DNA from 4 places in the Nitratireductor rhodophyticola genome. Region 1 is predicted to be linked to each of the others. Evidence: predicted binding sites of a transcription regulator. Region 1 holds the regulator's gene; each other region holds the start of a gene.
The links. The regulator LexA, encoded in region 1, represses DNA repair genes until DNA is damaged. The targets are predictions, from matches to a motif close to TGTTCNNNNTGTGTTCNG.

Region 1 (7,700 bases):
TGCGCGCCTGTGCCTCACCGCGCCGGCGAATGCCGCCAAGGCGGGCGGGGATAACCTTTGTGTCGTTGAAGACCAGCGCGTCGCCGGGCTGCAGAAGCTGGGGCAGCTCACGCACCACATGGTCACGGATTTTCTCGCCGTGGACCGTCAAAAGCCGCGCAGAATCGCGCGGACTGACCGGTCTGAGCGCAATCCGTTCCTCCGGCAGCTCAAAATCGAAGATGTCTACACGCATCGCAAACCGGCCGGCATAATGACCGGGCGGCGCTCTGCCGCCCGGCATCGAAAACTCAGGCAGCGTCAGCCGCAACCCGCATGGAAATGATGGAATCCGGCTCCGAGACGGGCTCACCGCGCTTGATCCTGTCAATGCAGTCCATCCCTTCGGTCACCTGGCCCCAGACCGAGTACTGACGGTCGAGCCATGGCGCCTTGTCGAAGCAGATGAAGAACTGGGAGTTGGCCGAGTTCGGGTTCTGCGAACGGGCCATCGAGCATGTGCCGCGCTCATGGGCCATGTTAGAAAACTCGGCCTTGAGATCCGGCTTGTCGGAGCCGCCCATACCAGTTCCCGTCGGGTCACCCGTCTGCGCCATGAAACCGTCGATCACGCGGTGGAACACGATGCCATCGTAGAACTTGTCGCGCGCAAGTTCCTTGACACGCTTCACATGCTCGGGAGCAATGTCCGGGAACAACTGGATAACGACCTTGCCCTTGGTCGTCTCCATGACGATGGTGTTTTCCGGATCCTTGATATCAGCCATTCCTATACCTTTCTTTCGTCGACGCGGTTAGTTCGCGTCGTCACTCGCCATCCGCGCATTGAGAATCTTGTCGGGATTCTGCACCATTCCGTTCTGCGCGGCGTCCCCCTTCTTGATCGCGTCAACCAGTTCCATGCCCGATTCGACTTCGCCGATCACCGTGTATTGTCCATTCAGGTGTTCGGCGGGCGCGAACATGATGAAAAACTGGGAGTTGGCGGAGTTCGGATTCTGCGAACGGGCCATGCCCACGGTTCCGCGCGCGAACGCGGCTTCGGAGAATTCCGCCGGCAAATCGGGCTTATCGGAGCCACCGGTGCCGACAAGACGCGCATCGAAGCCATCTTCCACATCGCCATACTGGACGTCACCAGTCTGCGCCATGAACCCGTCGATTACGCGATGGAAAGCGACATTGTCATAAGCGCCCTCTTCGACGAGGGCCTTGACCTGCTCCACATGCCTGGGTGCAAGATCCGGCCGCAGCCCGATGGTCACTTCACCGTTCCTGAGCGTGAGGATCAAAGTGTTTTCAGGTTCGGCGGCCGAAGCCATACCGAGAGAAGCCACAAGGGCGCCGGCCACGAGCGCAGACGAGGCTAGCTTGCGAAGCTGCATGAAACTCTCCTTTTGGTTTCAGGCGGGGAACTTGGCTTCGAGCGCTTCCAGAACAGCGGAAGGCACGAATGGTGCGATGTCTCCACCCATGGAAGCGATCTGACGTACAAGTGTGGCGGTAATGGTGCGCACGGATGGGCTGGCGGGCAGAAAAACCGTCTGCAGGTCGGGCGCCATGGTTTCGTTCATGCCGGCCATCTGCATCTCATAGTCGAGATCCGTGCCATCACGCAGACCGCGGATCATGATCGAGGCGCCATGTCTGCGAGCGGCATCGATCACCAGCTTGTCGAATGCCACAACCTCGATGCGCCGGGCGTCACCACCCAGTTCGACCATGGCAGATTTCTGGATCAGCGCGACGCGCTCCTCATAGCTGAAAAGAGGCTGCTTGCCTGGGTGAACACCGATACCGACAACCACCCTGTCAGCCACCGTCAGCGCGCCCTTGAGCACATCGAGATGGCCGTTCGTCAGGGGATCGAAGGATCCTGCATAAAATGCTGTTCGTTCGGTCATGGCGTGCTTGTATCCATGTTGTCGGATGAAGGCAATTCAGCAATCGCACCTCTTCGCAGCAATGGCGGTGAAAAGATGAACCGCACATGAACATGCCGTTCAACACCGGTTCGAACCCGATCGGGTAGTCAGGACACCAATGGCTGAAGGGGCGCCGGTCCGGGGTATGAAACCAAATGGCGTCTCTCCTCGTTAACAGACCAAAGGAGTGAAGCCATGCTGATCTTTACGCTAGCCGCCGCAATGACCGTCGCAATGCTGATTGCCACCGTTATTGGCCTCCATGAAGAGGCCGGTCGTGTCAAACTCGAAAATCGCGTTCGCAACTCTGCAAACCGCCGCTTCCGTTAAACCGGAATCGGGGATGCCGCAGGCCGGTCACTCGGCAGCGCCATCCCCATTCTGGTCGCTCGCCTCTCCGTTGGCGGCGTCATCGGCAGAGGCGATTTCTTCCTCTTCGGTCTGCGTGTCGGAAATGCGCTCGACCGAAACCACCTTCTCGCCCTTGGCCGTATTGAAGATCGTCACGCCCTTCGTGGCGCGGCTGGCGATGCGGATACCGTCAACCGGAACACGAATGACCTGGCCCGCATTCGAAACCAGCATGATCTGATCATCCTGCTCCACCGGGAACGCCGCAATCAAAGGACCGATCTCATCGGTCTTGGCGACATCCGTCGCACGAATGCCCTTGCCGCCACGGCCGGTGACCCGGAAATCATAGCTTGAAGAACGCTTGCCATAGCCGAATTCGCTGACGGTCAGCACCATCTGCTCGCGCGCCTTGAGCTCCTCATAGCGTTCAGGTGTCAGGCTTTCCTCTTCGCCGAGTTCCTCATTGGTGAGGGCAATGTCTTCATCTTCGCCGCTTGCCTGTCTGCGCTCCGCTGCCGCCTGCTTGAGATAGGCGGCGCGTGCGGCCGGACTTGCCTCGACATGCGAGAGGATCGCCATGGAAATCACACGGTCGCCATCAGCGAGATTGATGCCGCGCACGCCGATCGAATTGCGACCGGCAAAGACGCGCACATCTGTGACGCAGAAGCGGATGCACTGGCCCGACGCTGCGGTCAGAAGCACGTCGTCGTCTTCCGTGCAGGTGTAAACCCCGAGAATCTCGTCGCTCGGGTCATCCAGCTTCATGGCGATCTTGCCATTGCGGTTGACCTGGACGAAATCGGACAGTTTGTTGCGACGCACCGTGCCACGCGTGGTGGCGAACATGACGTCGAGCGCGCCCCAGCTCTCCTCGTCCTCCGGCAGCGGCATGATCGTCGTGATGCTCTCGCCCTCCTCGAGCGGCAGCATGTTGCGCAGGAATTTGCCGACGGATTGCGGCGTACCAACCGGCAGGCGCCAGACCTTTTCCTTGTAGACGATGCCGCGCGAGGAGAAGAACAGAATGGGCGTGTGCGTGTTGGCCACAAACAGCCGCGTGACGAAATCCTCGTCCTTGGTCGACATGCCCGAACGGCCCTTGCCGCCGCGCGCCTGCGCCCGGTAGATGGAGAGGGGCACGCGCTTGATATAGCCCTTGCGTGTGACGGTGACGACCATTTCCTCACGCTGGATCAGGTCTTCGTCGTCCAGGTCCGCACCACCTTCGGTGATCTCGGAGCGACGCGGTGTGCCGAACTCGTCGCGCACGGCGATGAGCTCGTCCTTGACGATCTGCTGAATACGCGCCCGCGACGACAGGATTTCCAGATAATCGCTGATTTCCGCGCCAATCTGGTTCAGTTCGTCGGCGATTTCATCGCGCCCGAGCGCCGTCAGACGCTGCAGGCGCAGTTCGAGGATCGCACGCGCCTGCTCTTCCGACAGATTATAGGTGCCATCGTCGTTGATGCGGTGGCGCGGATCATCGATCAGGAGAATGAGGGCTTCGACATCCTCCGCCGGCCAGCGGCGCTCCATCAGCTGTTCGCGCGCCGTCTGCGGGTCGGGCGCATGACGGATAAGCTTGATCACCTCGTCGATATTGGCGACGGCGATGGCGAGACCGACCAGCACATGCGCACGGTCGCGCGCCTTGCGCAGAAGATATTTCGTACGCCGGCTGACGACTTCCTCGCGGAAGTGGACAAAGGCCTTCAGGAGATCGAGCAGGTTCATCTGCTCCGGCTTGCCGCCGTTGAGCGCGACCATGTTTGCGCCAAAGGAGGTCTGCAGCGGCGTGAAGCGATAAAGCTGGTTTAGCACGACATCGGCGACAGCGTCGCGCTTCAGCTCGACCACGACGCGATAGCCCTGTCGGTCGCTTTCGTCGCGGATGTCGGAGATGCCCTCGATGCGCTTGTCGCGCACCAGTTCGGCCATCTTCTCGATCATCGAGGCCTTGTTAACCTGATAGGGGATCTCCGTGATGATGATGGCTTCGCGGTCGTTGCGGGCGGGTTCGATGGCCACCCTGCCGCGCATCATGATCGAGCCGCGGCCTGTCTCGTAGGCGCTGCGGATGCCGGACCGCCCGAGGATGAGACCGCCGGTCGGGAAATCGGGGCCCGGGATCAGCTCCTGCAGCTCGGGCAGGCTGATCGCCGGATTGTCGATCATGGCCACACAGCCATTGATGACTTCCGACAAATTGTGCGGCGGAATGTTGGTCGCCATGCCGACCGCGATACCGCCGGAACCATTGACCAGAAGGTTCGGATAGCGTGCGGGCAGCACTTTTGGCTCGCTGGAGGAGCCATCATACGTGTCCTGAAAATCGACCGTTTCCTTGTCGATGTCTTCCAGAAGCTCGTGAGCGCCTTTGGTGAGCCGCGACTCGGTGTAGCGCATGGCCGCCGGCGGATCGCCGTCGATGGAGCCGAAATTGCCCTGACCGTCGATGAGTGGAAGGCGCATGGACCAGTCCTGCGCCATGCGCACCAGCGCATCATAGATCGCCGCATCGCCATGGGGGTGGTATTTACCCATGACGTCGGCGACCGGGCGCGCCGATTTCACATACTTGCGGTTCCAGTGGTAGCCGCTCTCGTGCGAGGCATAGAGAATGCGCCGGTGCACCGGCTTCAACCCGTCGCGCGCATCCGGAAGAGCGCGGCTCACGATCACGCTCATCGCGTAATCGAGATAGGAGCGCTGCATCTCCTCGATGATGGAAATCGGCTCGATGTCGTCGGGCTCGCCCGGTCCGGTCGGCGTCGTCTGGTCAGTCAAATCGTGTCACACACAGAATAAGGAATCACTGACTTCTTATATATGAAGCGCCGCTGATTCTCCAATCAGAGCAGCGATTGAAGCCGGGGAAATCCAACGCAATTTCAGATGCATATGGAAGGTCTGTGAATGATTTCACTGACAAATTGCCGCAGACCGCCCGCCAGGAGACACATTCGGGTCTTTTCCGAAGCCTCCCGACTGGGCTAGACAGTTGCAAGGGAGGACCTCATGCTAGGCTACGAGACCGTATTCAATGCCTTTGTCACACTGCTCGTGACCGTGGACCCGCCAGGCCTCGCCCCGCTCTTTCTCGCCCTGACGGTGGGCATGAACCGGTCGGAGCGCAATCAGGTCGCCGTTCGGGCGGCGATCATCGGCTTCGCGGTCCTCGCTCTCTTCGGCGTGGCCGGCAGCGCCATACTCTCCGTGTTCGGGATCACACTTCCCGCTTTCCGCGTGGCGGGCGGCCTGCTGCTCTTCTTCATCGCCTTCGAAATGATCTTCGAGCGCCGCCAGGAACGCCATGAGAAGAGCGCCGAGCGCGCCATCACCCGTGACATGATCCGAAACATCGCCGCCTTTCCGCTGGCGATCCCCCTGATAGCCGGTCCCGGCGCGATTTCGGCCACCGTTCTGCTCTCGGGTTCCTTCGGCGGACTGGCCGGAAGCGCGACACTGCTGGCAATCCTGGCGACAACGATCGTCATCACCTACGCCGTCTTCACGCTTGCCGAGCGCGTCGACCGCTTCCTCGGCGAGACAGGACGCTCGATCCTGACACGCCTTCTCGGCGTTATACTGGCCGCGCTCGCCGTGCAGTTCGTCGCCGATGGTGCCAAGGCGCTGTTCGCGGCGCCGTAGCCCCGGTAAACCGCACACAAATGCCGGGAGTTGCGGAACACAACTGGAACATATAGAGTATGTTCTGGTTTTGTTTTTAACTGATTCTCGGTGGCGCCCATGCTGACCCGCAAGCAGCACGAACTTCTCCTGTTCATCCACGAGCGGCTGAAGGAGACAGGAATTCCGCCCTCCTTCGATGAAATGAAGGAAGCGCTGGACCTTGCCTCGAAATCCGGCATTCATCGATTGATCACCGCGCTCGAGGAGCGTGGCTTCATTCGCCGGCTTCCCAATCGGGCTCGCGCACTGGAAGTTCTGCGCCTCCCCGATTCGATTGCTCCCGGCCTGAACCCCGGCGCACGCAAATTCTCGCCCAGCGTCATTGAAGGCAGCCTCGGCAAAGCCCCCTCGCCCCAGCCAAAACCCGCCGCCAGCAATGATGACGGTCTGGCTGGCGTCGTCTCCGTGCCGGTGATGGGGCGCATCGCTGCCGGCGTTCCCATCGACGCCATTCAGCACCAGACACATTCCATCGCCGTCCCCCCGGACATGCTGAGCGGCGGCGATCATTACGCGCTGGAGGTCAGGGGCGATTCCATGATCGAGGCGGGGATCTTCGACGGCGATACCGTCATCATCCGCGAAACCCAGACCGCCAATCCGGGCGAGATCGTGGTCGCGCTGGTGGATCAGGAAGAAGCAACCCTGAAACGCTTTCGCCGCAAAGGCGCGTCGATTGCCCTTGAAGCTGCAAACCCGGCCTATGAAACGCGGATTTTCGGCCCCGACCGGGTCAAGGTTCAGGGGCGTCTGGTTGGATTGATGCGCCGTTACTGAAGTATGTTGCAGTCAGGTGGAAAAAACTGACTGCAAAATCCTCCAACGCGGCGACGGCGGGTCGAGCCGTCTGTGTAGCCCCCACTTTTCTTCCACAGCCGGGTACACCCCGTTCGTTTCTCCCCGCCGGTACGTCCCGCTCGCTTCGACCTTTCAGCGGACATGTTCCGGGAACTGAGACTGCAGAACCCGGGGCAGCATCTCGGGCAGATCTTCGGCGATAAGCCCTCGGCCGAACACTCCGCCGGCCTCCGCATGAAGCCAGACACCCGCGCAGGCTGCTTCAAATGCCGGCATCCTCTGTGCCATCAGACCAGCCACGATTCCGGACAGGACATCGCCTGACCCGGCTGTGGCCAGGTGCTGCGTTGCGTTCACATTGATGGCTGCCCGCCCGTCGGGCGCCGCAACCACCGTATCCGGTCCCTTGAGCACGATTGTTGCACCGGATCGCATGGCTGCCTCCCGGGCCCGCTCCACTTTCGAGACCTCCGGCGCATCTTCAAGACCTGCAAACAGGCGCCCGAATTCGCCTTCGTGCGGTGTCAGAACGACCTGCGCGGCGGAGGCCTTGATCATGGCGAAAAGCGTCTCCGGATCGCCGCGAAAGGCGGTGATTGCGTCCGCATCGAAAACCAGCCCGCCCACATCGTCCACCTGATCGAGAAGGCTGCGCGCAAAACCTCGCGTCCGCTCGCCTGTTCCTGCCCCTGGCCCCAGCACTGCACCGGAAGGCGCGCGATCACGCAGGAACGCCTCCAGTTCGTCCACCGTATCGGCCTTGCGCAGCATGATCGAGGTCAGATGCATTGCGTTGACGGAGAGCGCGTTTGCGGGTGAAAGCACGGTCACGGCGCCCGCCCCCGCCCGCGCCGCACCCCGCGCTGCAAGACGCGCCGCTCCCGTGGACGTGGCGCCGCCGGATATGACGGCCACATGCCCGCG
Region 2 (7,700 bases), on a different contig from region 1:
TCTGGAGCGAACACCGTTCCCCGATCAGTGCCCGTTATTTAGGTATTCGCGACAGCGAATGCCATAGTTTTCATGAGATTGCCAGCCATGTAAGCGCGGTAGCGGCTCCATTTGGCGGCATCGGGCCGCTTTCAGTTGACCTCGGCCGCGGCCCTGGCCGAAGCGGGTTTCGGCCGTGCAAGACCGGCGGCCCGCAACAGGTATCCGGACAGCGTGTTTTCGAAGAAGCGGAAAGACGCAATGGCGAAGATCACCGTCACCAGCATCACAGAGCCCGTATAGCCAAAGAAAAGCGCAATGGAATGCGACTGAATGTGGTGGCTCCACAGATAGGAAAAAAAGAGGCTCTCGGTAACCGGGTGCCAGAGATAAACACCGAACGAGACCGCGGCGGCCGGGCGCAGGAAGGCCGGATAGCTGTACCGTTCAGGATCGTTGCGCTCGACAAGCCCCGCCAGGAAGACCGCGACCGCCAGCAGAAGCAGCGTCACATAGATGTTCAGTTGCAGCAGCATGGAGGCGCAGGCAAGCAGGATGGCGGCCCAGGCGGGCCATCGCGCTGAAACCGTCAAGGCAGAGCGGTGCACGAGAATCGCGAGCAGGGCGCCCAGAATAAAATCGGCGAAGGTGCGGTATGCGCCCCAGGTATCGGCCATGACCCAGCTTTCGAACGGCATCACGCCTGAGCGCACCATCAGCTCCAAAGTCGCGTAGCAGGCGAAAAGCAGGACGAAGAGACCGGCCAGCCCGGCACGACGAAAGGCAACGATGATGACGGGCAGCAGGAGATAGGCAAACCACTCCGCTGAAAGCGACCAGGAGACAAAGTTGAAGGAGAGCCTGTCTTCCACCCCCCAGGCCTGTATGAGCAGGAGGTTCGACGGCAGCGCGCTCCAGTCGTAGAGCTGCGGCTCTCCACCGGTGCGCAAGACGCCCACGGAGACGAGAAGGCCGATCAGAACGAAATAGGAAAGCGTGGCAAGGTGGAGCGGGTAAAGGCGGATCAGTCTCTTGTAGAGATAGATGCCGTAGCTCCGGGCATCGCGGACCTGCTCTCCATAACGCGCGAAAATCAGAAAGCCCGATATGATGAAGAACATGTCGAGCAACGGCCTGAGCGGCGCCAGTTCGTTTTTCAGGGCAAGCCCGTCACCGGGCGCGAAATGCCCGAAGTGGTAGAGCATGATCAACAGCGCAGCGACAAAGCGCCATATCTCGAAGAGCCGGTACCGGATCATTAGCCTCCCCCTGGCCAATCCGCAGTCTTTATTTTGCCGGCAAGTCTATTGGGAGGGGGTTTAAGAAGATGTGAAAAAGCCCGGGACGCAAATCCCGGGCTTTTCTGGTCGTTCTGTCAGGGTGTTCAGGCCGACTTCTTGTCGTCCTCGTCGATTTCCTCGAAATCGGCATCCACGACATCATCGCCCGAAGCCTTTGCATCGGCAGCAGCGTCTGCTTCTGCCGCTTCTGCCTGACTTGCCTCATACATGGCCTGGCCAAGCTTCATTGAAGCCTCGGCGAGGGCATTGGTCTTGGCCTTGATGTCCTCGGCATCGTCGCCTTCGACAGCGGTCTTCAGCTCGGCGAGCGCGTCTTCGATGGCCTTTTTCTCCTCTTCGGAGACCTTGTCGCCATACTCGCCAAGGGACTTCTCGGTCGAGTGGATAAGGGCTTCGGCCTGGTTCTTCGCTTCCACGGCCTCGCGGCGCTTCTTGTCGGCCTCGGCGTTGGACTCGGCGTCCTTCACCATGGTCTCGATCTCGTCGTCGCTGAGACCGCCGGAGGCCTGGATGCGGATCGCCTGTTCCTTGCCGGTGCCCTTGTCTTTCGCGGACACGTTGACGATGCCGTTGGCATCGATGTCGAACGTGACCTCGATCTGCGGCACACCGCGCGGTGCGGGCGGAAGGCCGGTCAGGTCGAAGCGGCCCAGGCTCTTGTTGTCGGCAGCCATCTCGCGTTCGCCCTGGAACACGTTGATGGTCACCGCATTCTGATTGTCCTCGGCGGTCGAGAAGACCTGGCTCTTCTTGGTCGGGATCGTCGTGTTGCGGTCGATCAGGCGGGTGAACACGCCGCCCAGCGTCTCGATGCCCAGCGAAAGCGGGGTCACGTCGAGCAGCAGAACGTCCTTGACGTCGCCCTGCAGAACGCCGGCCTGAATGGCAGCACCCATGGCAACCACTTCATCCGGGTTCACGCCCTTGTGCGGCTCCTTGCCGAAGAAGTTCTTCACTGTCTCCTGAACCTTCGGCATGCGTGTCATGCCGCCGACCAGAACCACTTCGTCGATCTCACCGGCATTCATGCCGGCATCCTTGAGCGCCGCCTTGCAGGGCTCGACGGTGCGCTTGACCAGATCCTCGACGAGGCTCTCGAACTTGGCGCGCGTCAGCTTCATGGTCAGGTGCTTCGGACCCGACTGGTCGGCGGTGATGAAGGGCAGGTTGATCTCTGTCTGCGAGGCAGACGACAGCTCGATCTTGGCTTTCTCGGCAGCCTCTTTGAGGCGCTGAAGGGCAAGCTTGTCCTGCTGCAGGTCGATGCCCTGCTCTTTCTTGAACTCGGCTGCGAGATACTCGACCAGACGCATGTCGAAGTCTTCACCGCCGAGGAACGTGTCGCCATTGGTGGACTTCACCTCGAACACGCCGTCGCCGATCTCGAGGATCGAGATGTCGAACGTGCCGCCGCCAAGGTCGTAGACGGCGATGGTCTTGCCGTCCTTCTTGTCGAGGCCGTAGGCGAGCGCGGCAGCGGTCGGCTCGTTGATGATGCGCAGCACTTCAAGACCGGCGATCTTGCCGGCGTCCTTGGTGGCCTGGCGCTGGGCGTCGTTGAAATAGGCGGGAACGGTGATGACCGCCTTCTCGACCTTCTCGCCGAGATAGGATTCAGCCGTTTCCTTCATTTTCTGCAGCGTCATCGCCGAAATCTGCGAGGGCGAATAGGTCTTGCCATGCGCCTCGACCCAGGCATCGCCATTGTCGGCCTTGACGATCTTGTAGGGGACCAGCTTCTTGTCCTTCTCGACCGTGGGGTCGGAGAAGCGGCGGCCGATCAGGCGCTTGATTGCAAAAAGGGTGTTTTCCGGGTTGGTGACCGCCTGGCGCTTCGCCGGCTGGCCGACCAGACGCTCGTCCGAATCCGTGAAGGCCACGATGGACGGCGTGGTGCGTGCACCTTCCGCGTTCTCAATAACCTTGGCGTCCTTGCCGTCCATGACGGCGACGCAGGAATTGGTTGTTCCGAGGTCGATACCGATAACTTTTGCCATGTCTTCTCTCCGCAAAGCAGACTGTCAGGACCCATTCCGGCGTTCCAGATGACAGCCCCTGTTCACACGAATTTGCTGCGGCCGCATCTCTGGGCGAAACGCACCGAACAGCTTCCGGGCGTATATAAGAACGCTATTTTTGCAACGCAAGGCGGGATTTGCCTCGATTTGGAACGAACCGACCGCCTGTTCGGCAAAGCGCGTCTCCGCCAGCCCCGCCCCGTGCGCGCCGGCCATTCATATCGACATTTGAAACAAAGCCAATTTGTTTGCGCGCATAGGTTGTGTAATTGCTTTTTATCTGGGGGCAGACGGGTGTGGCATCGGCTCGGTGCCCGCAGGAGTGCCGATGCTCGCAGAAAGTCTCGTGTCTGGGGGATTGTACGTTTCTTCTTTGCTTCAGGCGGTTCCGGCATGGGAGCCCGGCACCGTTTTTCCGGTCGCCTCCAGCGCGGTTGCGGACGTGAGAGGCACGGGGTCTCATTTGCAGCGGCGTTCGGCTTTCCGCGCAATGTTGCCATCCCTCAAAAGGGAGGTCGAAACGACCTGTCTCTCTGCCGCCGTCTATCACGAAGCGCGGGGCGAGCCTCTGAGCGGACAGAGGGCGGTTGCAATGGTGATCGTGAACCGTGTTCGCTCGCCATCGTTTCCCCGTACCATCTGCGGCGTGGTGTTTCAGAATGCGCACAGGCCATACCGCTGCCAGTTCTCTTTCACATGCACCGGTATTGCTCTTCTCCCGAAGGAAAAGCGGCCATGGCGTCTTGCGCAGGAAATCGCCGCATCCATGCAGAACCGCACGCCAGACTGTCGCGTCGAGACCGGATCGGAGGATGGCGGCCTGCACGCCGTGAGTGCTGCCACGCACTATCACGCCAGCTATGTGCGGCCTGGGTGGGCGCGGCGTCTGCACAGGCTGGGGCGGATCGGAAGACACATCTTCTTCACCGGAAAGGGCGGGGATAAGGCCTGAATGCGGTTGGGTTCTTAAACGGCCTCCCAGCCATCATGGCCAGCAGCGCGATAGATGGCGTCGATCAGCTTCTGGTTCTTCACCGAATCCTCAAGTGTGAAGATCGGCGTTTTCTCTCCCTGCGCCGCCGCCACGATGGCTTCCGCCTGCAATCGGTATTGCCGCGCGCGAGGAAAGCGGTAGACGCAGGCGCTGTTGTGATCGGCGCTGAACATCGTCACCCGCGTGTCGCCGTAATCGGGTGTGTTGAAGGGTGCATTCACTTCGATGAAGCCTCTGTCGCCGTGGAACACCATGCTCTGGCGAAGCGCCATCTGTGTCGACACGTAGAAGCTCAGCTCGAAGGACCCGAAATCGGCCTTGGCGCTTGAATAGATGTCGGTGCCGAAGGTGGGATCGCGCTCCACCATGGCCTGCACGCGTTCGGGCTCCAGGCCGGTGGCAAAGCGCGTGGTCACCGTCGGATAGACGCCGATGTCGGGAAGACCGCCGCCGCCGAGCTCTGGCCTGTTGCGCATGTTTTCGGGATCGACATTGTGATAGCAGAACACGCCCTGCACATGCCGCAGCCGCCCGATGGCACCTTCAGCAATCAGGTCGCGCACCTTGTGCCATTGCGGGTGATAGGTGACCATGAAGGCTTCCGACACGACGACATTGTTGCGGTCGCGCGCCTCGATCACGCGGGCAATATCCTTGGCGTCCAGCGCCAGCGGCTTTTCCACCAGAACATGCTTGCCGGCATCCGCCGCCTTGATCGCCCAGGCAACATGGTCGGAGGTCGGCAAGGGAATATAGACGCCATCCACATCGGGCGAGGCGAGAAGCGCGTCATAGGAAGAAAACACGTTGGGGATACCGAAGCGGTTCGCCACGGCCTGCGCCTTCGACGAATCACGGCTGGCGACCGCCGTCACGACGCCGTTTTCCGAATCCTGAATCTGCGGAATAACCTGCTCGCGACCAATCCTGGCCGTCGAAAGAACGCCCCAACGGAACATACACTTTCCTCCTGTTTTGCGCAGGCAAACACATAGAGCATTTTGCCGTCAGGTGGAATCACCTGACGTCTGCACAAATGCGGGAAGAGAGGGAAGGATTGAGCGGAGCGGCGTTTCTATGAAACGGTGATCCGCTCTATGCCGGGGATTGAAAACCGGCAAGGTTTCGCGCGTCATTTTGTTCTGCTAATGTTCTGGAAACCCCTTGGAGAGGCGCATGAAAGCGGATGAACCCGTCCATCTCGTGGAAGATGCAGAAACCGGAGACCGGTTTCTGATTTACGATGGTGAAAAGGGGCTCCGACTCGACATTCGCTACGAGGGCGAAGCGCTCTGGATGACGCAGGAACAGATTGCGCGGCTTTTCGGGCGTGATATCTCGGTTATATCCCGGCACATTTCGAATGTGATTGCCGAGGGGGAACTGGAGCAGGAGAGCAATTTGCAGAAAATGCAAATTGCTCGGTCGACAAAACCAGTCACGCTCTACAGCCTCGACATGATCATTTCAGTCGGCTACCGCGTCTCCTCCGCGCAGGCGACCCTGTTCCGACGCTGGGCCACGGGAATTCTGGTTCAGTTTGCACGCAGCGGCTTTGTGGTGGATTCAGCGCGCCTCAAGCAGGAGCGCGACCGCATCGCCGAATTGCGGGAGATCATCCGCGACATTCGCTCGGATGAGGCCAATGTCTATCGTGAACTGCAAGCCATCTGCGCACTCTGTCAAGACTATGACGGCAGCGCCGCAAAAGCGCAGAGCTTCTTCCAGAAAACGCAGGCCAAGCTGATCTATGCAGTTGTTTCGCAGACACCCTCGGAAGTGGTAATGGCACGCGCTGATCATCGCCTCGAGAATATGGGACTGCAAAGCTGGCCGGGCGACACGATCCGCAAGCGGGACGTGACCGTCTCCAAGAACTATCTTGCCGAGGCCGAAATCAGTGAACTCAACCGCCTGACCACCATCCTTCTGGATATCTTCGAGGATCAGGCCAAGCTGGGCCGATTGGTTGTCATGGAGGATGCAACGCGGCTTCTCGACCAACAGCTCGAAAACCTTGGCCGGGCCGTCCTGCGATCGGGCGGCAGTGTGAGCGCGGATGCTGCAAAGGATCATGCGCGCGCGGAATTCGAGCGGTTTTCCAAACAACAAAAGATCGAGCGCCACAAAAAAGCGGACGAGCACATTGCTGCACTCGTCCGCGAAGCGAAACGGTTGCCGAAAGGGCGCCGCTGAACGCTATCAACCCCGCAGCGTGCCGCCGGTCTGTTTGCCGACATTGGCGACGATGCGGCCGGCGATGGCTTCGAGCTCTTCATCCGTCAGCGTCTTGTCGCGCGGCTGGATCGAGACTTCGATGGCAACGGACTTCTTGTCTTCGCCAAGCGAGGCGCCCTCGAAAATGTCGAACACGCGCACACCGGTGACGAGCTTCTTGTCGGCTGCCGCCGCCGCCCGCTCGATGGTTGCCGCCTCGACAGACTTGTCGACCACAAAGGCGAAGTCGCGCCGCACGAGCTGGAAGGGCGAAAGGTCGAGGCGCGGCTTGGTGCGTGTCGCCTTGGCCTTTGGTTCGGGGATCGCGTCGAGGAACACCTCGAAACCGCAGATCGGCCCTTCGGCATCCAGTGCCTCCAGCGTGCGTGGGTGGATTTCGCCGAATGCGGCGAGCACGATTTTCGGCCCAAGACGGATCGTTCCCGAGCGACCGGGGTGATACCATGCGGGGGCCTCCGCGACGATCTGCAGCTTGTCCACCGGAGCGCCCGCAGCCTCAAGGGCCGCCAGCGCATCGGCCTTGGCATCGAACACGCTGACGGAGGCGCTGTTGCCCGACCAGTGCCGTCCCGCGCCGTCCATCACCGCTGTGCCGCGACGAATGCCGCCCGCAACACGGCGCTGGCCTTCATAGCTGTCGTTCTCATAGGTGCTCGACACTTCGAACAACGCCACATCGGCATAGCCACGCGCGGCATTGCGCTGGGCGGCTGCGATGAGGCCCGGGAGAAGCGAGGGGCGCATGTCCGACATGGAAGCGGCAATCGGGTTGGAAAGCTTGAGGGAAGCGTTCCCGCCGCCGAAGAGCTTTGCCTGGGTCTCGTCGATGAAGGTCCAGGTGACCGCCTCCAACATGCCGCGCACGGCCAGCGCGCGGCGCGCCTGGCGGGTGCGGTTCTGCAACACGGTGAGGATCTGGCCGTTGACCGCGCCATGAGAGGGCAGGGGCTGCGGCGCGATTTCGTTGACACCGTGAATGCGCATCACCTCTTCCACCAGATCGGCCTTGCCGTCGATGTCCGGACGCCAGGACGGCACGGACACGTCCAGCACCTCGCCATCGCCGGTGGAGGTAAAGCCGAGGCGGTTGAGAATGTCTTTGCTCTCAGTGCTTGAAACCTCAAGGCCGGTCAGGCGCTTCACCTCGCTCACCGGGAAGGTGATGCTGCG
Region 3 (7,700 bases), 220 kb from region 1:
TGAAGCCCAAGGCGGTGGCAATTTCAAGGCGTTTGTGCGATCTGGTTTCCACGAGCCGCCAGCTTGTGCAAACCGTCCTGGCTGTTTCAGGCCATGCATATCCCACAGGAGACAGACAATTGCACCCATCCGTGCTTGATTTCATGCTCGCGCGCCGCTCTACGCCGGTGAAGGATCTTGCGGAACCGGCACCGACCGATAAGGAAATCGAGACCATGTTGACGGTGGCCTCGCGCGTGCCCGATCATGGCCGGCTGACGCCATGGCGCTTCATTCTTTATCGTGGCGATGTGCGCAGGCAGATTGGCGAGGCGCTGGCCGCACGCGCCATCGAGCGCGAGGGTGCGTTGCCGGAGCCGCGGATCGAGCAGGAGCGGACGCGGTTTTCGCGTGCGCCTCTGGTCATCGGCGTGGTCTGCGTGCCGAAGGAGAGCCCGACCATTCCCGAATGGGAGATGTTTCTGTCCGGCGGCATGGCTGCGATGAACCTGATGATTGCCGCAAATGCGCTGGGCTACGGCACGAATCTCATCACCAACTGGTATTCGGACGATGCCGAAGGCCGCCGCATTCTGGGACTTGCACCGCGCGAACGGGTGGTCGGGTTCGTGCATATCGGTTCCTATGATGTGGAGCTTCTGGAGCGCCCGCGTCCCGAGCTCAAGACCATCGTTTCCGACTATGCCGGGCCATGGGAGGCGTGAGGGGAGGCGTGATGTTTTACGAACCGTCCAAGGGGCATGGCCTGCCGCACGATCCATTCAAGGCCATAGTGTCGCCGCGCCCGATCGGGTGGATTTCCACACTGTCGAAGGAGGGGGAGGCCAATCTGGCACCCTATTCCTTTTTCAATGCGATTTCGTCCAATCCGCATCTGGTGTTTTTTTCCTCGGAAGGGGCGAAGGACAGCGCCACGCATGCAGAAGAGACCGGCGAGTTTGTCGTGAATCTTGCCAGTCATCATCTGGCGGAGCAGCTGAATGCCAGTTCCGTCGATGCGCCGCGCGGTGTCAGCGAGTTCGCCTATGCGGGGCTCACGGAAGCACCCTCGCTGCTTGTGAAACCGCCACGTGTTGCCGAATGCCATGCGGCGCTCGAATGCAGGGTGACCGAGGTACGATGCCCCCTGGGGCTCGACGGTTCGCCGGCAGGCGTGATTGTCGTTACCGGGGAGGTGGTGGGCGTCCATATCAGCGAGGCGGTGCTGAAAGACGGGCTGTTCGATGCGGTGGCAGCCGGCAATATGGCACGCTTGGGGTATCGCGACTATTCGACTGTGACCGAGGTCTTTCAGATGACGCGCCCGCAGTGGAAGGACGGTTAATGTCTTTGTCAGGCCGATGATGCCTCAGCCGCGCGTGCGAGAACGCGTTCGGCAAGGGCGAGGTGCGGGCGGTCATACATCCGCCCGCCGATGTTGACCACGCCGGCATTGCCGGCGGCTGAAAAGGCTTCCACCACGGCGCGGGCCTTTGCCACCTCTTCATCCGAGGGCGTGAAGATGGTATTGATCGGTTCGACCTGCGCAGGGTGAATGGCCATTTTGGCAACGAAACCGTCACGGGCAGCCAGTTGGCAATCCCTTGTGAACGCCTCTGTATCCGAAAAGTTCGGGAACACGGTGTCGATCGCTGGAACGCCTGCCGCCGTAGCCGCCAGAAGCGTCATGTTGCGGGCGAGCTGGAAGAGCGGCGTATAGCTTCCGTCTTCATGGCGCGCAGCAAGCGCGCCGATATGGGCCGACAGGTCTTCCGCGCCCCAGGTCAGCCCGGCCAGCCGGTCGCTGGAACCCCGGTAGCTGGCGGCGTTGAGAACGCCCAGCGCCGTTTCCGTGATAATCGGCAGGATGCGCGTGCGGCCGTCTTCGATCCCGTTTTCTGCTTCGTGAACACGCAGCGCCGCTGCGAGACGCGCGACGTCATTCCCGCCTTCGGCCTTGGGGAGCATGATGCCATCCGGCCGGGCCTTCATGACGACAGCCAGATCGTCTTCGGTCAATCCGGTCGCAAGGTCGTTCACCCTAACGTAAAGCTGAGCATTCGTGCGCGAGCGCGCCGACTGAAGGAAGACCGCGGCGATGCGCCGCCCCTCTGCCTTGCTGTCGAGGCTGACCGAATCTTCAAGGTCGGCGATCAGGACATCGCTCTGCGAACTGATGGCCTTTTCGAGCTTGCGTTCAGAATCACCGGGCACGAAGAGCAGTGAGCGCATCAGGCATCTCTCTTTTTGAGGATCATCGCCTGGCGCAGGCAGCGGGCCACCAGCGTGTCATCCTGATTGTAGGCGCGGTGCTCGAATTCCACGATGCCGCGATCGGGCCGGGATTTCGATTCGCGCACGGATTTCACCTCTGTCTCCACGCGGATGGTGTCGCCATGGAACACCGGGTGGGGAAAGCTGGTTTCGGTCATTCCAAGATTGGCCACTGTTGTGCCGAGTGTGGTGTCGTGGACGGAAATGCCGATCATCAGGCCGAGGGTGAAGAGCGAGTTGACCAGCGGCTTGCCCCATTCGGTCTTCTCGGCAAAGGCGAAATCGATGTGCAGTGGCTGGGGGTTCAGCGTCATGGTCGAAAACAGCATGTTGTCGCTTTCGGTGACGCTTTTGCGCAGCGTGTGCTGAAACACCTGTCCCGGCTGGAACTCCTGAAGATAAAGGCCGGCCATTCCGCTCCTCCCGTCCTGCTCCGAAACGATCTTCAGCTTCTTGATAGGCGGGCCGGCCGCACCCTGCAAGCGGGCACTTATGGTAAACGTTTCCTATACGAATTCGCGCTAGGTTCGGTTCAGACAGGGCGGGAGTGTGACTTCGGTGCAGGTGGTTCAGCATTTTCTCAAGTGGACGCAGACGGCAAAAGTGGCTGAACGCGCGGGCGCGGCGGCAGCTCTTGCCAGAGCCTATCTCGACGGAGAGCTTCCGTTCGAGGATCGCTACGCCGCCGAGGCGGCGCTGACAGCCCTGCTTGACGATCCTTCTTCAAAAGTGCGGTCTGCGCTGGCGGAGGCACTCTCCATGAGCCGACACGCGCCGGTGCAGGTGGTGGCGGCCCTGGCGGCGGATCAGCCGGATGTTGCAGCCCCGATCCTGGCCCGCTCGCCGGTCTTGTCCGACCCTGACCTGATCGACCGGGTGGCTGACGGGCGCGGGGGGACGCAACACCTTATAGCGCGACGTCCCCAATTGAGCATGAGTGTCTCGGCGGCCATCGCCGAGGTTGGATCGCTCGAGGCTTGCCTGGCATTGGCCGAAAACCCGAGCGCAGACATTGCAGCCGTGAGCTTCCGCCGCATGATCGAGCGCCATGGGAGCAATGCACCTTTGCGCGAGGCGTTGGCTGCCGACCCCCGTCTTCCCTCCGATTGCCGCCATGTGCTTTTGACGCAGCTCGGAGAAGCCCTGCGCGACGCGCCGCTCGTGCGGGCGCTGGTGGGGGCGGCACGGGCGGAAAAGCTGACGCGGGACGCATGTATCCGTGCTTCGCTTACGTTGATCGAGACCATCGATCCGGAAGAACACGGAGCAATGGTTGAGCATCTGCGCATTCGCGGAGACCTGACAACGAGTTTCATCGTCAGGCTGGTGGCGCATGGAAAGATCGATTTCTTCGGTCATGTTCTCATGACCCTGACAGGGCAGCCTTTGGCCCGGATCAGCGGGCTTCTGGTGAATGGCCGCGACCTGGCGATGGCTGCGCTGCTGCAGAAGGCCGGGCTTGCAAAGCCCGTTCACCGGCCCGTCATCCGGGCTCTGTCCGTCTGGCGCGAAGTGGCGCAGGGAAAGCGCCTGGCGGGCGCACAGGAAGTCTCATGGCTGATGCTGGAGAGCATCGGTGCAACGCCCGGGCAGTCGGGCCCGGTACAGGATGCTGCTGAACTGGCCGGCCTTCTGAGGTCCATCCATCTCGACGCGCTGCGTGAAAACGCCCGCGTGCAGGCGCAGGCTATCGCCGCTGCCTGAACCCGGAACAACGATCTAAACTATTGATGGAGAATCGGAGTAGCCCGAAAACCGGATTCCACTTTTCGGGCCGATGCTCTAGATGTCCAGTTCTTCGGCGAACTCTGCATTCTCCTGAATAAAGCGGAAGCGTGCTTCGGGTTTCGTTCCCATCAGGGAATCGATGGTGCTCTTCGTCGCTTCCTGACCGTCCAGAACCGTAACGCGCAGCAATGTACGCTTGGCCGGGTCCATGGTCGTTTCCTTGAGCTGGCTCGCCATCATCTCGCCAAGGCCCTTGAACCGGCCGATCTCGACCTTGCCGCGACCGGTGAACTCGGTTTCCAGAAGCTCGTCCTTATGCGCATCGTCGCGCGCATACATGGTCTTGCCGCCCTGGCTGATGCGGTAGAGCGGGGGCACGGCCATGTAGAGATGCCCGTTTTCGATGAGCTGCGGCATCTCCTGATAGAAGAAGGTAATCAGCAGGGAGGCGATGTGCGCGCCGTCGACATCGGCGTCCGTCATGATGATGACGCGGTCGTAGCGAAGGTCGTCTTCGCGGTATTTCGAGCGCGTGCCGCAGCCGAGTGCCTGGGTGATGTCGGAGATCTGCTGGTTGGCGGCCAGTTTTCCGGTGCCGGCGCTGGCGACGTTCAGGATCTTGCCGCGCAGCGGCAGAACGGCCTGGCTGGCGCGGTTGCGTGCCTGTTTGGCGGAGCCGCCAGCCGAGTCACCCTCGACGATGAAGATTTCGGCACCCGCTGCCGCACCCATGGTGCAGTCGGCGAGCTTTCCCGGCAGGCGCAGCTTGCGCACGGCGCTCTTGCGGCTGACCTCGCGCTCCTGACGGCGGCGCAGGCGCTCGTCGGCGCGGGCCACCACCCAGTCGAGCAGCTTGGAGGCTTCCTGCGGGTTTTCCGCCAGCCAGTGATCGAAGGGATCGCGCACGGCGTTTTCGACTATGCGCATGGCAGCCGCGGTTGCCAGCTTGTCCTTGGTCTGGCCGACGAATTCCGGCTCGCGCACGAAGACGGAGAGCATGCCGGCTGCCGAAATCATCACGTCTTCCGAAGTGATGATGGAGGCCCGCTTGTTGCCGGTGAGTTCGGCATAGCCGCGCAGACCACGCAGAAGCGCATTGCGGAAACCGGTCTCGTGCGTTCCGCCCTCCGGCGTGGGCACGGTGTTACAGTAGGAATTGAGCATGGCGTCGCCGCCATACCAGGTGATCGCCCATTCCACCGCGCCATGGCCGGAGCTCTTTTCGCTGCGGCCGGAAAACACCTCCTTGGTGACCTGAAACTGGCCGTCCAGCGAGGCGTTCAGATAGTCCTTGAGACCGCCTGGGAAGTGGAAGGTCGCCTTTTCCGGCGTTTCGTCCTTCTCGCCGATAAGCTCAGGCGCGCAAACCCAGCGTATCTCGACACCGCCAAAGAGATAGGCTTTGGACCGCGCCATGCGGTAGAGCCGCGCCGGTTCGAATTTGGCGCCCTTGCCGAAGATTTGCTCATCCGGCTTGAACCGCACCTTTGTGCCGCGCCGGTTGTGAACGTCGCCGAGCTTTTCAAGCCCGCCCTGCGGCAGGCCGCGCGAAAAGGTCTGGCGGAAGAGCTGGCGATTGCGCGCGACCTCGACTTCAAGAATTTCGGAGAGCGCGTTCACCACCGAGACACCGACGCCGTGCAGGCCGCCGGAGGTCTCGTAGACCTTGGAATCGAATTTTCCGCCGGCGTGCAGCGTTGTCATGATGACTTCGAGAGCCGATTTGTCCTTGAACTTCGGGTGCGGGTCGACCGGTATGCCGCGGCCATTGTCGGTGACGGCGAGATGGCCTTCCGCGTCCAGTTCCACTTCAATGAAGGTGGCGTGACCGGCCACCGCCTCGTCCATGGAGTTGTCGATGACTTCGGCGAAGAGGTGGTGCAGCGCCTTGTCGTCGGTGCCACCGATATACATGCCGGGACGCCGGCGGACAGGCTCCAGACCTTCGAGGACCTCAATATCGGCCGCGCTGTACCCATCGCCGGAAGCAGCAGGCGAAGGAGACGGCGCGGGGCGCGCAGCGGGCTTGTGCTCGGGGGCTGCCGGCTCCGGTGCTTTCGCACGTTCCACATTGGCGGTCATTCCGGCGAAGAGGTCGTTGTTGTCGTCCATGAAGCGTGTGGTGTCCTGTCCGCGAATCACATCGCAGTTTGCCATGGATTCCAAGGCAAAGCGAAGCCTGTTCCGGTTCCGTTCGGAGTGTGTGGACGACGCTTTACCAGAAAGCGCAGGCCGCAGCCAAGAGGTGCGGCAAAAATGGGCGATCATCTCCCCAGATGGGGAGACGATCCGTTTCGTGCTGGTCAGCTCGCCAATGCCTCGATGGGCGGGCAGGCGCAGACCAGATTGCGGTCGCCGCTGACATTATCGACGCGCGAGACCGGCGGCCAGTATTTGGATGCGGACGCCAGCGAACCTTCGGGGAAGGCGGCTTCGCTGCGGCTATAGGGATGCTTCCATTCGTCTCCCATCAGCTCCATCGCGGTGTGCGGTGCGTTGGTCAACGGATTGTCGTCCTTTGGCCATTCGCCCTTTTCCACCTTCGAGGCTTCCCTGGCGATAGAGATCATCGCCTGACAGAAGCGGTCGACCTCGCTTTTCGGCTCGGATTCCGTCGGCTCCACCATCAGCGTACCCGCGACGGGGAAGCTCATGGTCGGGGCATGGAAGCCGTAGTCGATGAGCCGCTTGGCGATGTCGTCGACGGTGATGCCGGCGCGATCCTTGAAGACCCGCGTGTCGAGAATGCACTCATGCGCGACACGGTCGTTGCGGCCCTTGTAGAGCACAGGGTAATGCTCTTTCAGGCTGTGGGCGATGTAATTGGCGTTGAGGATCGCCATTTCTGTCGCGCGCTTGAGGCCGTCGCCGCCCATCATGCGGATATACATCCATGTGATCGGCAGGATCGACGCGCTGCCATAGGGGGCTGCCGCCACCGCATGGCTGCTGCCGAGCGCCACATGTCCCGGCACAAACGGCTTCAGATGCGCCTTGACGCCGATCGGTCCGACGCCGGGACCGCCGCCGCCATGGGGAATGCAGAAGGTCTTGTGCAGGTTCAGGTGGCAGACATCCGCTCCCAGATCGCCCGGACGGGCAAGCCCGACCATGGCGTTGAGGTTGGCGCCGTCGAAATAGACCTGGCCGCCATGCTCGTGGATCACCGCGCACATGTCGCGCACGCCTTCCTCGAACACACCGTGGGTCGACGGGTAGGTCAGCATGAGCGCCGCCAGCCTGTCGGCGTGCTCTTCCGCCTTCGCCTTCAGGTCGTCTTGATCGATATTGCCATCGTCCGTGCAGCGGACCACCACCACCCGCATGCCGGCCATGGAGGCGGACGCCGGGTTGGTGCCGTGGGCGGAGGAGGGGATGAGGCAGATGTCGCGATCGGCCTCGCCGCGCTCGGCGTGATAGCGGCGGATCGCCAGAAGACCGGCATATTCGCCCTGGCTGCCGGCATTGGGTTGCAGCGAGACCGCATCGAAGCCGGTGATCTCCGAAAGCCAGCGATCAAGATCGTCGATCATGCGACGATAGCCCGCCGTGTGCTCCGGCGGCGCGAACGGGTGAAGACCGCCCACTTCCGGCCAGCTCACGGGCATCATCTCGGCGGCGGCGTTGAGCTTCATGGTGCAGGAGCCGAGCGGGATCATGGCGCGGTCGAGCGCAAGATCCTTGTCGGCGAGCCTGCGCAGGAAGCGCATCATCTCTGT
Region 4 (7,700 bases), on a different contig from region 1:
CGTGTGCGTGGCCGGCCGCTCTCGGGCGTCCGGCCGGTTTTAAAAGAGGTAGACAATGTTTGTGGCATCGGCATTCGCAGCCTCGGCGCAAGACGCCGCGGAAGCGACCCATTCGGAAACCGGCGTTGCGTCTGACGGCGCACACGAGGCCGGCTTCCCGCCTTTCGATTCGTCCACATTTCCGTCGCAGATTCTGTGGCTGGCGATCACCTTCGGGCTGTTCTATCTGTTCCTGAAGCGCGTCGTGCTGCCGCGCATCGGCGGTATCCTGGAAGTGCGGCGCGACCGCATTGCGCAGGATCTCGACCAGGCGGCGCGGATGAAGGAAGAGGCGGACGAGGCTGTTGCTGCCTATGAGCAGGAGCTGGCTGACGCCCGCAAGAAGGCCAATGTCATCGGCCAGGAAGCCCGCGACGCCGCCAAGGCGGAAGCGGACGCTGAACGTCGCGAGATCGAGAAGCAGCTCGACGCCAAGCTCGACGAGGCCGAGAAGCGCATTGCTTCGATCAAGGAAACGGCCATGAAGGACGTTGGCACGATCGCCGAAGACACAGCGGCGTCCATCGTTCAGGAACTGGTCGGCGGCCAGCTCGACAAGACTGCGGCGAAAGCCGCCGTCAAGTCCGTGAAGCAGTAGGAGAGGGCCATGGACGCGACATTCTGGGCGTTTGTTGCCCTGATAATCTTCCTGGGTGTCCTTGCCTACTTCAAGGTGCCGGGCATGATCAACGGCGCGCTCGACGGGCGTGCCGAACGCATCCGCAATGAGCTGGATGAAGCACGCAAGCTGCGTGAGGACGCGCAGCAGCTGCTCGCCGAGTATCAGCGCAAGCGGCAGGAAGCCGAGCAGGAAGCGCAGGACATCGTCAGCGCCGCCAAGCACGAGGCCGAGCTTATCGTCAAGGAAGCCAAGCAGAAGACGGACGAGTATGTCGCCCGTCGCACGGCCCTTGCCGAGCAAAAAATCGTGCAGGCCGAGCAGGACGCGGTGAACGAGGTGCGCGCAAGCGCCGTCGACCTCGCCGTGGAAGCCGCCCGCAGCATTCTGGCCGAGAAGGTCGACGCCAAGACCGGCGGAGAGCTTTTCAAGGCTTCAATCCAGGACGTGAAGTCGAAGCTGAACTGACGAGCTTTCGAAAGCGTAACATTTTGAAACGCCGCCGGTTTCCGGCGGCGTTTTTTATTGGGCCTCAGACCGGCGGCTCACAGGGCACATCAAGCAGCGCACAGAGCTCGCTCAGGCATTCCTCGAAGGACGGCTCCATGTCGGTGTAGGCAAAGGCGACCTGCTGAAAGACTTCCATGCACAGATGACCGTAGAGCCTGATCCAGCATTTTAAAAAGACATGCGCCGCATCGGGCGGAAGAAGGCCGTCGATACGGCTGCTGAACGCGATGAGCTGCTCGACCTGCGTGGTCGGCATGCCGTCGAGGTCCGGGATGGGAAACCTTTGCGTGTGCCAGATTGCGGCGACCTGTTCGAGGAATACCTGCCCAAACGCACCGGGAGATGCGTGATGCGCGTCATGCGGAAGCGCGACAGCTCGGCTGGCAGCTACGGGGTCTGCGAACAGCCAGCCGAACTCGGCTGAATGCGCGAGCGCCCAATGGCGCAGCGCCCGGCAAATGGCATTCAGACGGCGGCCCGGCGTGTCGGCCCCTGGCTGCTCGCCAGCCGCCCGCATGAAAGCGATCAACTCCTCGAAAAACTGCGCGCGCAGTGCTTCAATCAGAGCCGCCTGGCTCGGATAATAGCGATAGAGAGCCGGTCCGCTCATGCCCATTTGGCGCGCGATCGCGTTGATGGTGACCGCACTGCTTCCGTTATGAACAAGCAGGTCTCGCGCGATTGTATGGATCTCGCGCAAGGTGGCAGCGCGTTGAGCCTCCTTTCGGCTTGGCACTTCTACTCTCGCTGCAGATTTCATTTGCATCGCTATAGCTTCTAATTTTAGTTATAGTATCTAACTATAGATTGATATGCAAACGGAGACCCCCATGTCGGTACTCGTGACCGGGCTTGTCCTCTTCCTGGCGGTCCATTCCTTACGGATCGTAGCGCCGGGCTTCCGAACGCAGATGATGGCAAGCAATGGCGAACGCGCGTGGCTGCTTACATACACCGGGATCTCGATTGTCGGGCTGGTGTTGATTGTGTGGGGTTATGGCCTGGCCCGTATGGCCCCGACACTGGTTTACGCACCGCCTGTATCGCTGCGCCATCTGGCGCTTGTTCTCCTTCTGCCCGTCTTTCCCCTGCTCATCGCCGCCTATGTGCCGAGCCGGATCAGGATGGCTGTGGGCCACCCCATGCTGCTCGCGACGGTTCTGTGGGGCATCGCTCATCTCATGGCGAACGGAACGCTTGCAGACGTAGCGCTTTTCGGCGGCTTCGCCGTCTGGGCGGCGATCGACTGGATTTCGGCTGCGAACCGGCCCGGCAGCGGCAAGGTCAGGCAGCCTGTTGGGTGGACGGGGGATGCGGTTGCCGTTCTAGGCGGGCTGGCGATCTATGGCGTGTTTGTCGCCGGCCTCCACCAGTGGCTGATCGGTGTTTCGCCTTTCTGAGGCGGGTAGCGACGGTCCAAGATCGCGCAGCGGGGCGAAGCTCATCCGGTGCAGGCGCGACACTGCGCCATGCTCCGTTATGGCTGAGCGGTGGCGCTTGGTGCCGTAGCCCATATGCGCCTCGAAACCGTAGGCCGGCGTCACACCGCCCGCACGCGTCATCATGCGGTCCCGCGTCACTTTGGCGACGATGGAAGCAGCGGCGATGGACTGGCTGCGCTGATCGCCCTTCACCACGGCACGCGCCGGGCAGCACAGCCCCGGCGGCACATCGCGGCCATCGGCCAGTGCAAAGAGCGGCGTGACGCAAAGCCCGGCCGCTGCGCGGCGCATGGCCTCAAGGCTGGCGCGCAGGATGTCGGATCCGTCAATGCTCGCAGCGCTGAGGGACGCGACGGAGACGCTGACGGCCATCTCGATGATGGCTTCGAAGAGCCTGTCGCGCGCCTCGGCGGAAAGCCGTTTGGAATCGTCCAGCCCGTCGGGAAGACGGTTCACATCGAGAATGACTGCGGCGGCGACAACAGGGCCTGCCAGCGGACCGCGTCCCGCCTCGTCGAGCCCTGCCACGGGGGCAAGCCCCTCGCGCAGAAGGCCTGCCTCCATCTGGAAGTCGGGACGAACGGGCAGGTTGAAAAGAGTGGGAGAATCGGAACGCGTGCGAGCCATGATGCGGCGATGCTCGCATCGCTTCCGATTCTCCGCAAGGGCCTCCCGGCAACGAGGGGGCGGATGGGCCGGGAAGCTTCCGTCGGCTACGGGGATGCAAGCCGGACGGGAAGGGTGTGCTGTCGGAAACGGCGCTGTCTTACGGAAACAGGGTGCCGCTCCGATGCGTCGATCTGCGATGCCGAAGCAGGAGGCGGATCGGGCAGGGCGCTGTCAAAGCAGCATGAGCTGTTCGCCTCCCGGCTGCGGCTGCCTGAACAGGTCCGTTCTCAGCCTGCGCTTTTCCTGATTGAGCCCGAGCCGCTTTGCCGCGATCTCGAAGCGCCGGCCGATCTGCCAGGCATAGGGGCCGGTGCCCTTCATCCGCTTGCCCCATTCGGCGTCGTAATCCTTGCCGCCGCGCATGGAGCGGATCAGGGACAGGACGTGGCGATAACGGTCGGGTGCATGGCGCAGAAGCCACTCCTTGAAAATGGGGCTGACCTCGAGCGGCAGGCGCAGGATGATATAGCCCGCCTCGCGCGCGCCGGCAGTGGCCGCGGATTCCAGGATGCGTTCTATCTCGCAATCGGTGAGGCCGGGAATGACAGGCCCCATCATCACCGATGTCGGGATGCCGGCTTCACTCAGCGCTCGCACGGTCTCCAGACGGCGCGGGGGCGTTGCCGCACGGGGCTCCATGGTGCGGGCAAGCTTGCGGTCGAGCGTCGTGATGGAAAGCGCCACCTTCGCCAGCCCCTGTTCGGCCATCCGGGAGAGGATATCCATGTCGCGCATGACGAGCGCCGACTTGGTGACGATGCCGACGGGGTGCCCGTGCGCCTCAAGCACTTCGAGAATCTCGCGCATGATGCGGTATTTCTTCTCGATGGGCTGGTAGGGATCGGTGTTGGTGCCGATGGCGATGGTGCGCGGCTGATAGCCCGGTTTGGAAATCTCACGCTCCAGAAGCCGGGCGGCATCCGGCTTGGCAAAGAGCTTTGCCTCGAAGTCGAGCCCCGCCGACAGACCCATATAGGCGTGGGTGGGGCGGGCGAAACAATAGACGCAGCCATGTTCGCAGCCGCGATAGGGATTGATGGAACGGTCAAAGGAGATGTCGGGCGAGGCGTTGCGCGTGATGATGGTGCGCGGCCTTTCCACCTGGACCTCGGTCTTGAAGGGCGGCAATTCCTCAAGCGAACCCCAGCCATCGTCAAAGACATGACGGGAGACCGGCTCATAGCGGCCCGATGGATTGATGCCTGCGGCACGGCCCCGCCGGCGCTCGGAATCGATGCGAATGCCCGACCGGTCGATAACCGTGTTGGCCATCGCGGCCCCGCCGCCATCGAAGGCGGCTGCATCTGCTCTCACAATCTGTTCCATGGCTTGCTCCATGACTGAGCGATTTCGCTGGCTTTCCAGTACGCGGGGACCAAAGCCGAAAGCAGAATCAGCGTCGCTGCCGATGAATCTATTCCTATTCGAAGAATAAGAACAAAGCAAGAACTTTTGGCAAAATCGAGGCGCGCGAGTTTTCCACAGGCGTGCGGAAGGGATCGCGGTGACGGTGCCGCAGTCTTCAGAGCGGTTCACCGTTTCACGGAAACGCTGCTCCGCTCTATCTGTCTGTTTTTCCGCATTTGTGCGGACGTCAGGTGATTCCACCTGACTGCAAAATGCTTCAGGTTTTCAAGCTCAGGAAGGGATCAGGCGGACTTGCCGCCGCCGCGCTTCAGATGTTCGGCCAGGCGCGGCATGATTTCCACGAAATTGCACGGCATGTGCCGGTAGTCGAACTGGTCTTTCAGGATACCGTCCCAGGCGTCGCGGCAGGCGCCGGTGGAGCCGGGCAGGACAAAGACGAAGGTCTGGTCGATAAGCCCTGCGGTGGCGCGCGACTGGACGGTGGAGGTGCCGATTTTCTCGTAGGAGATGCGGTGGAAGACCTGCGAGAAGCCATCCATGCGCTTGTCGAACAGCGGTTCCAGAGCCTCCGGCGTCACGTCGCGCCCGGTGAAGCCGGTGCCACCCGTGGTGATGACGGCATCGACCCCGGGATCGGCGCACCACAGTTTGACAGCCATGCGGATGGCTTCGATATCGTCTGCGACGATTTTCCGGTCGGCGAGCGTGTGGCCGGCCTGCGCGATCCGTTCGGCAAGGGTCTGGCCGGAACGGTCGTCCTCAAGGCCGCGCGTGTCGGAAACGGTCAGCACGGCGAAGCGGACGGGGATGAAATCACGCGCTGGCGTAGTGGGCATGGTCATGCTCGGTCTGGCCGTGCTCTGGGGCAGTGGTTTGGGTGGCAAGGACAAACCAGTCGGGATGACGGGCTTCAAGAATGGATGCGGCCTGACGCGCCTTGTGCGACGAGCCGAAGACGCCGAAACAGGTGGCCCCGGAACCGGACATGCGGGCGGCAAGCGCGCCGGCTTCCCTGAGAGCGCCGAGCACATCCCTGATCTGCGGTACGAGCCGGCAGGCCGGCTCTTCCAGATCGTTGCGCGCGCCTTCGAGCCATTTGGCGGCCGATACGGTGTCGGGGAACGTGTCGAGGGCGGGCAGGGGAGCATTGTCGCGCCGCTCAAGCCCTGAAAAGACATCTGGTGTGGAGAGCGGGATGTTGGGGTTCACCAGAACAAGCGGCAGGGCCGGGAAATGCGGCAGTTCCTCGAGCGTTTCGCCGATGCCGCGCGCAAGGAGCGGTCTCGAGGACAGGCACATGGGGACATCTGCGCCAAGGCTGAGGCTAAGCCTGGCGAGCGCGACCTCGTCGACGTCGATCTGCCAGTGGCGGACGAGAAGCTTGAGCGCGGCAGCCGCGTCGGCCGAACCGCCACCGATGCCGGAGGCGACGGGCAGGTTCTTTTCAAGGTGCAGATGGACGGGTGCGCCGGCTCTCTCCCCGAATGTTTCACGCAGAAGATCGCGGGCGCGGGTGACCAGATTGGTCTCGCCGATGGGGACATGGGCGGCGAAGTGGCCGGAAACGAAGAAATCGTCTTCCGCCCCGTCTTCCACCTCGAGCAGGTCGCCATGGCTGGAAAAGGCGACAAGACTGTGCAGCAGATGATAGCCGTCGACGCGCCGTCCGGTGACGTGCAACGCCAGATTCACCTTGGCGGGGGCGATCATGCTTTGCATGCTTCTACTCAGGTATCAGTCTTTGGCGACGCGGTATTCGCCGGTCTTCGGGTCGTAGACGAGCGTTCCCATGCTGCCATTCGCCGCTTCCCTGCGCGCGCGCCGCGCCTTTGCGGTGACGCGCTCTGCCTCGCGGACGAATTTGCGGTAGCCGACATAGGCCACCACGCCCACCGCGGCAAAGAAGATCAGTTGCGGCATTGTCGATCCTCCGGTTTCGCGCGCGAGTTTAACGCCCGGGCGCGCCTCGTCAAAGTCCAAAACGGCGCCAGAGCGCCTGTTCCTCGGCAGCCTCGATCAGACCCGTGGCGGCATTGCCGGCGATTGCAGCACCGAGATCCGGAATGCTGCCGGCGCTGCTGGAAATACCGAGCTTGCGTCCGAACAGGCCGCGCGGCTGGGTGATGAGCGCGAGTTTCGTTTTCTTGCCATAGCGTTCCTTGAGAACGGAGCGCATGTCGCCGAGACCGTCAACCAGACCGAGATCGAGCGCGCGCGTGCCCGTCCAGAAGGCACCGGTGAAAAGCTCCGGATCGTCGGCGAGCTTGGCGCCGCGCCGCTCCTTGACGAGATTGATGAACATCTCGTGCATCTCGAGCTGCAGGGCCTTCAGGCGCTCGACGTCTTCCTTCTTTTCCGGCTGGAAGGGATCGAGGATCGCCTTGTTCTGGCCGGCCGTGTGGACGCGGCGCTCAACGCCGATCTTCTTGATAAGCTCCTGAAAGCCGAAGCCGGCGGACACGACGCCGATAGAGCCGACGATGGAGGAGGGGTCGGCGATGATCTCGTCGCCCGCTGCGGCAATCATGTAGCCGCCGGAAGCGGCCACATCCTCGACGAAGATGAAGACCTTCCTGTCTTTCTCCACCGCCAGATCGCGGATGCGGCGGAAGATCAGGCGCGACTGCACGGGCGAGCCGCCCGGCGAATTGAGCGCGATGGCGACGGCCGGCGCGTCGGGCACGGCAAACGCCTTCTCGATCACGGTCGCGGTGGTCGCGAGCGAGAGGTTCTGGCGTGTCAGGCTGTTGGACGGCATGATCGCGCCGGAAAGCCGGATCACCGGAATGGTGACGGCATCACCGCGGAGTTTTTTGGGGACGAGACGGCTGACAAGGCGTCGCAAGGGCGTGCTTACTCCAGAAGAATGGAACGTGTTGCTCGTGAGCATGTAGGCATTTGCGCGGTTCGTGCAATGGCCGGGCGCGTTCAATCGCCGAAAAGCGCCGCCTGTCCGTTGGTCAGCGCCTCGGCGCGTTCGGTCACCTGGTTGTCGGCGTCGCGCAGGATGAGGGGCGGTTCGAGCGTCAGCCCGGCGCGGTTGCCCTTCTGCG

Region 2: the regulator LexA is predicted to act here: its motif matches at 5,431-5,448, upstream of rhuM (RhuM family protein).
Region 3: the regulator LexA is predicted to act here: its motif matches at 6,162-6,179, upstream of parE (DNA topoisomerase IV subunit B).
Region 4: the regulator LexA is predicted to act here: its motif matches at 4,713-4,730, upstream of KUG85_RS09735 (PA0069 family radical SAM protein).

The regions. Positions count from the first base shown of each region.
Region 1 covers NZ_JAHSSF010000001.1:573,468-581,167, reverse strand. The annotation lists gene queA (tRNA preQ1(34) S-adenosylmethionine ribosyltransferase-isomerase QueA) at 1-235, opposite strand, end outside; gene KUG85_RS02720 (peptidylprolyl isomerase) at 291-767, opposite strand; gene KUG85_RS02715 (peptidylprolyl isomerase) at 795-1,385, opposite strand; gene coaD (pantetheine-phosphate adenylyltransferase) at 1,404-1,904, opposite strand; gene KUG85_RS21070 (hypothetical protein) at 2,121-2,255, shown strand; gene gyrA (DNA gyrase subunit A) at 2,283-5,072, opposite strand; gene KUG85_RS02700 (MarC family protein) at 5,304-5,936, shown strand; gene lexA (transcriptional repressor LexA) at 6,036-6,755, shown strand; gene KUG85_RS02690 (NAD(P)H-hydrate dehydratase) at 6,909-7,700, opposite strand, start outside.
Region 2 covers NZ_JAHSSF010000003.1:720,758-728,457, forward strand. The annotation lists gene KUG85_RS14540 (acyltransferase family protein) at 132-1,238, opposite strand; gene dnaK (molecular chaperone DnaK) at 1,364-3,277, opposite strand; gene KUG85_RS14550 (cell wall hydrolase) at 3,789-4,250, shown strand; gene KUG85_RS14555 (Gfo/Idh/MocA family protein) at 4,265-5,251, opposite strand; gene rhuM (RhuM family protein) at 5,469-6,488, shown strand; gene pheT (phenylalanine--tRNA ligase subunit beta) at 6,495-7,700, opposite strand, start outside.
Region 3 covers NZ_JAHSSF010000001.1:354,852-362,551, forward strand. The annotation lists gene KUG85_RS01630 (nitroreductase family protein) at 144-704, shown strand; gene KUG85_RS01635 (flavin reductase family protein) at 716-1,324, shown strand; gene KUG85_RS01640 (HpcH/HpaI aldolase/citrate lyase family protein) at 1,333-2,211, opposite strand; gene KUG85_RS01645 (MaoC family dehydratase) at 2,211-2,666, opposite strand; gene KUG85_RS01650 (DUF2336 domain-containing protein) at 2,812-3,957, shown strand; gene parE (DNA topoisomerase IV subunit B) at 4,036-6,093, opposite strand; gene gcvP (aminomethyl-transferring glycine dehydrogenase) at 6,285-7,700, opposite strand, start outside.
Region 4 covers NZ_JAHSSF010000002.1:870,012-877,711, forward strand. The annotation lists gene KUG85_RS09710 (F0F1 ATP synthase subunit B) at 56-637, shown strand; gene KUG85_RS09715 (F0F1 ATP synthase subunit B) at 647-1,126, shown strand; gene KUG85_RS09720 (TetR/AcrR family transcriptional regulator) at 1,191-1,934, opposite strand; gene KUG85_RS09725 (NnrU family protein) at 1,999-2,568, shown strand; gene KUG85_RS09730 (ribonuclease HII) at 2,494-3,237, opposite strand; gene KUG85_RS09735 (PA0069 family radical SAM protein) at 3,451-4,605, opposite strand; gene moaB (molybdenum cofactor biosynthesis protein B) at 4,929-5,483, opposite strand; gene KUG85_RS09745 (4-(cytidine 5'-diphospho)-2-C-methyl-D-erythritol kinase) at 5,461-6,357, opposite strand; gene KUG85_RS09750 (hypothetical protein) at 6,382-6,567, opposite strand; gene KUG85_RS09755 (S49 family peptidase) at 6,617-7,492, opposite strand; gene KUG85_RS09760 (tRNA1(Val) (adenine(37)-N6)-methyltransferase) at 7,576-7,700, opposite strand, start outside.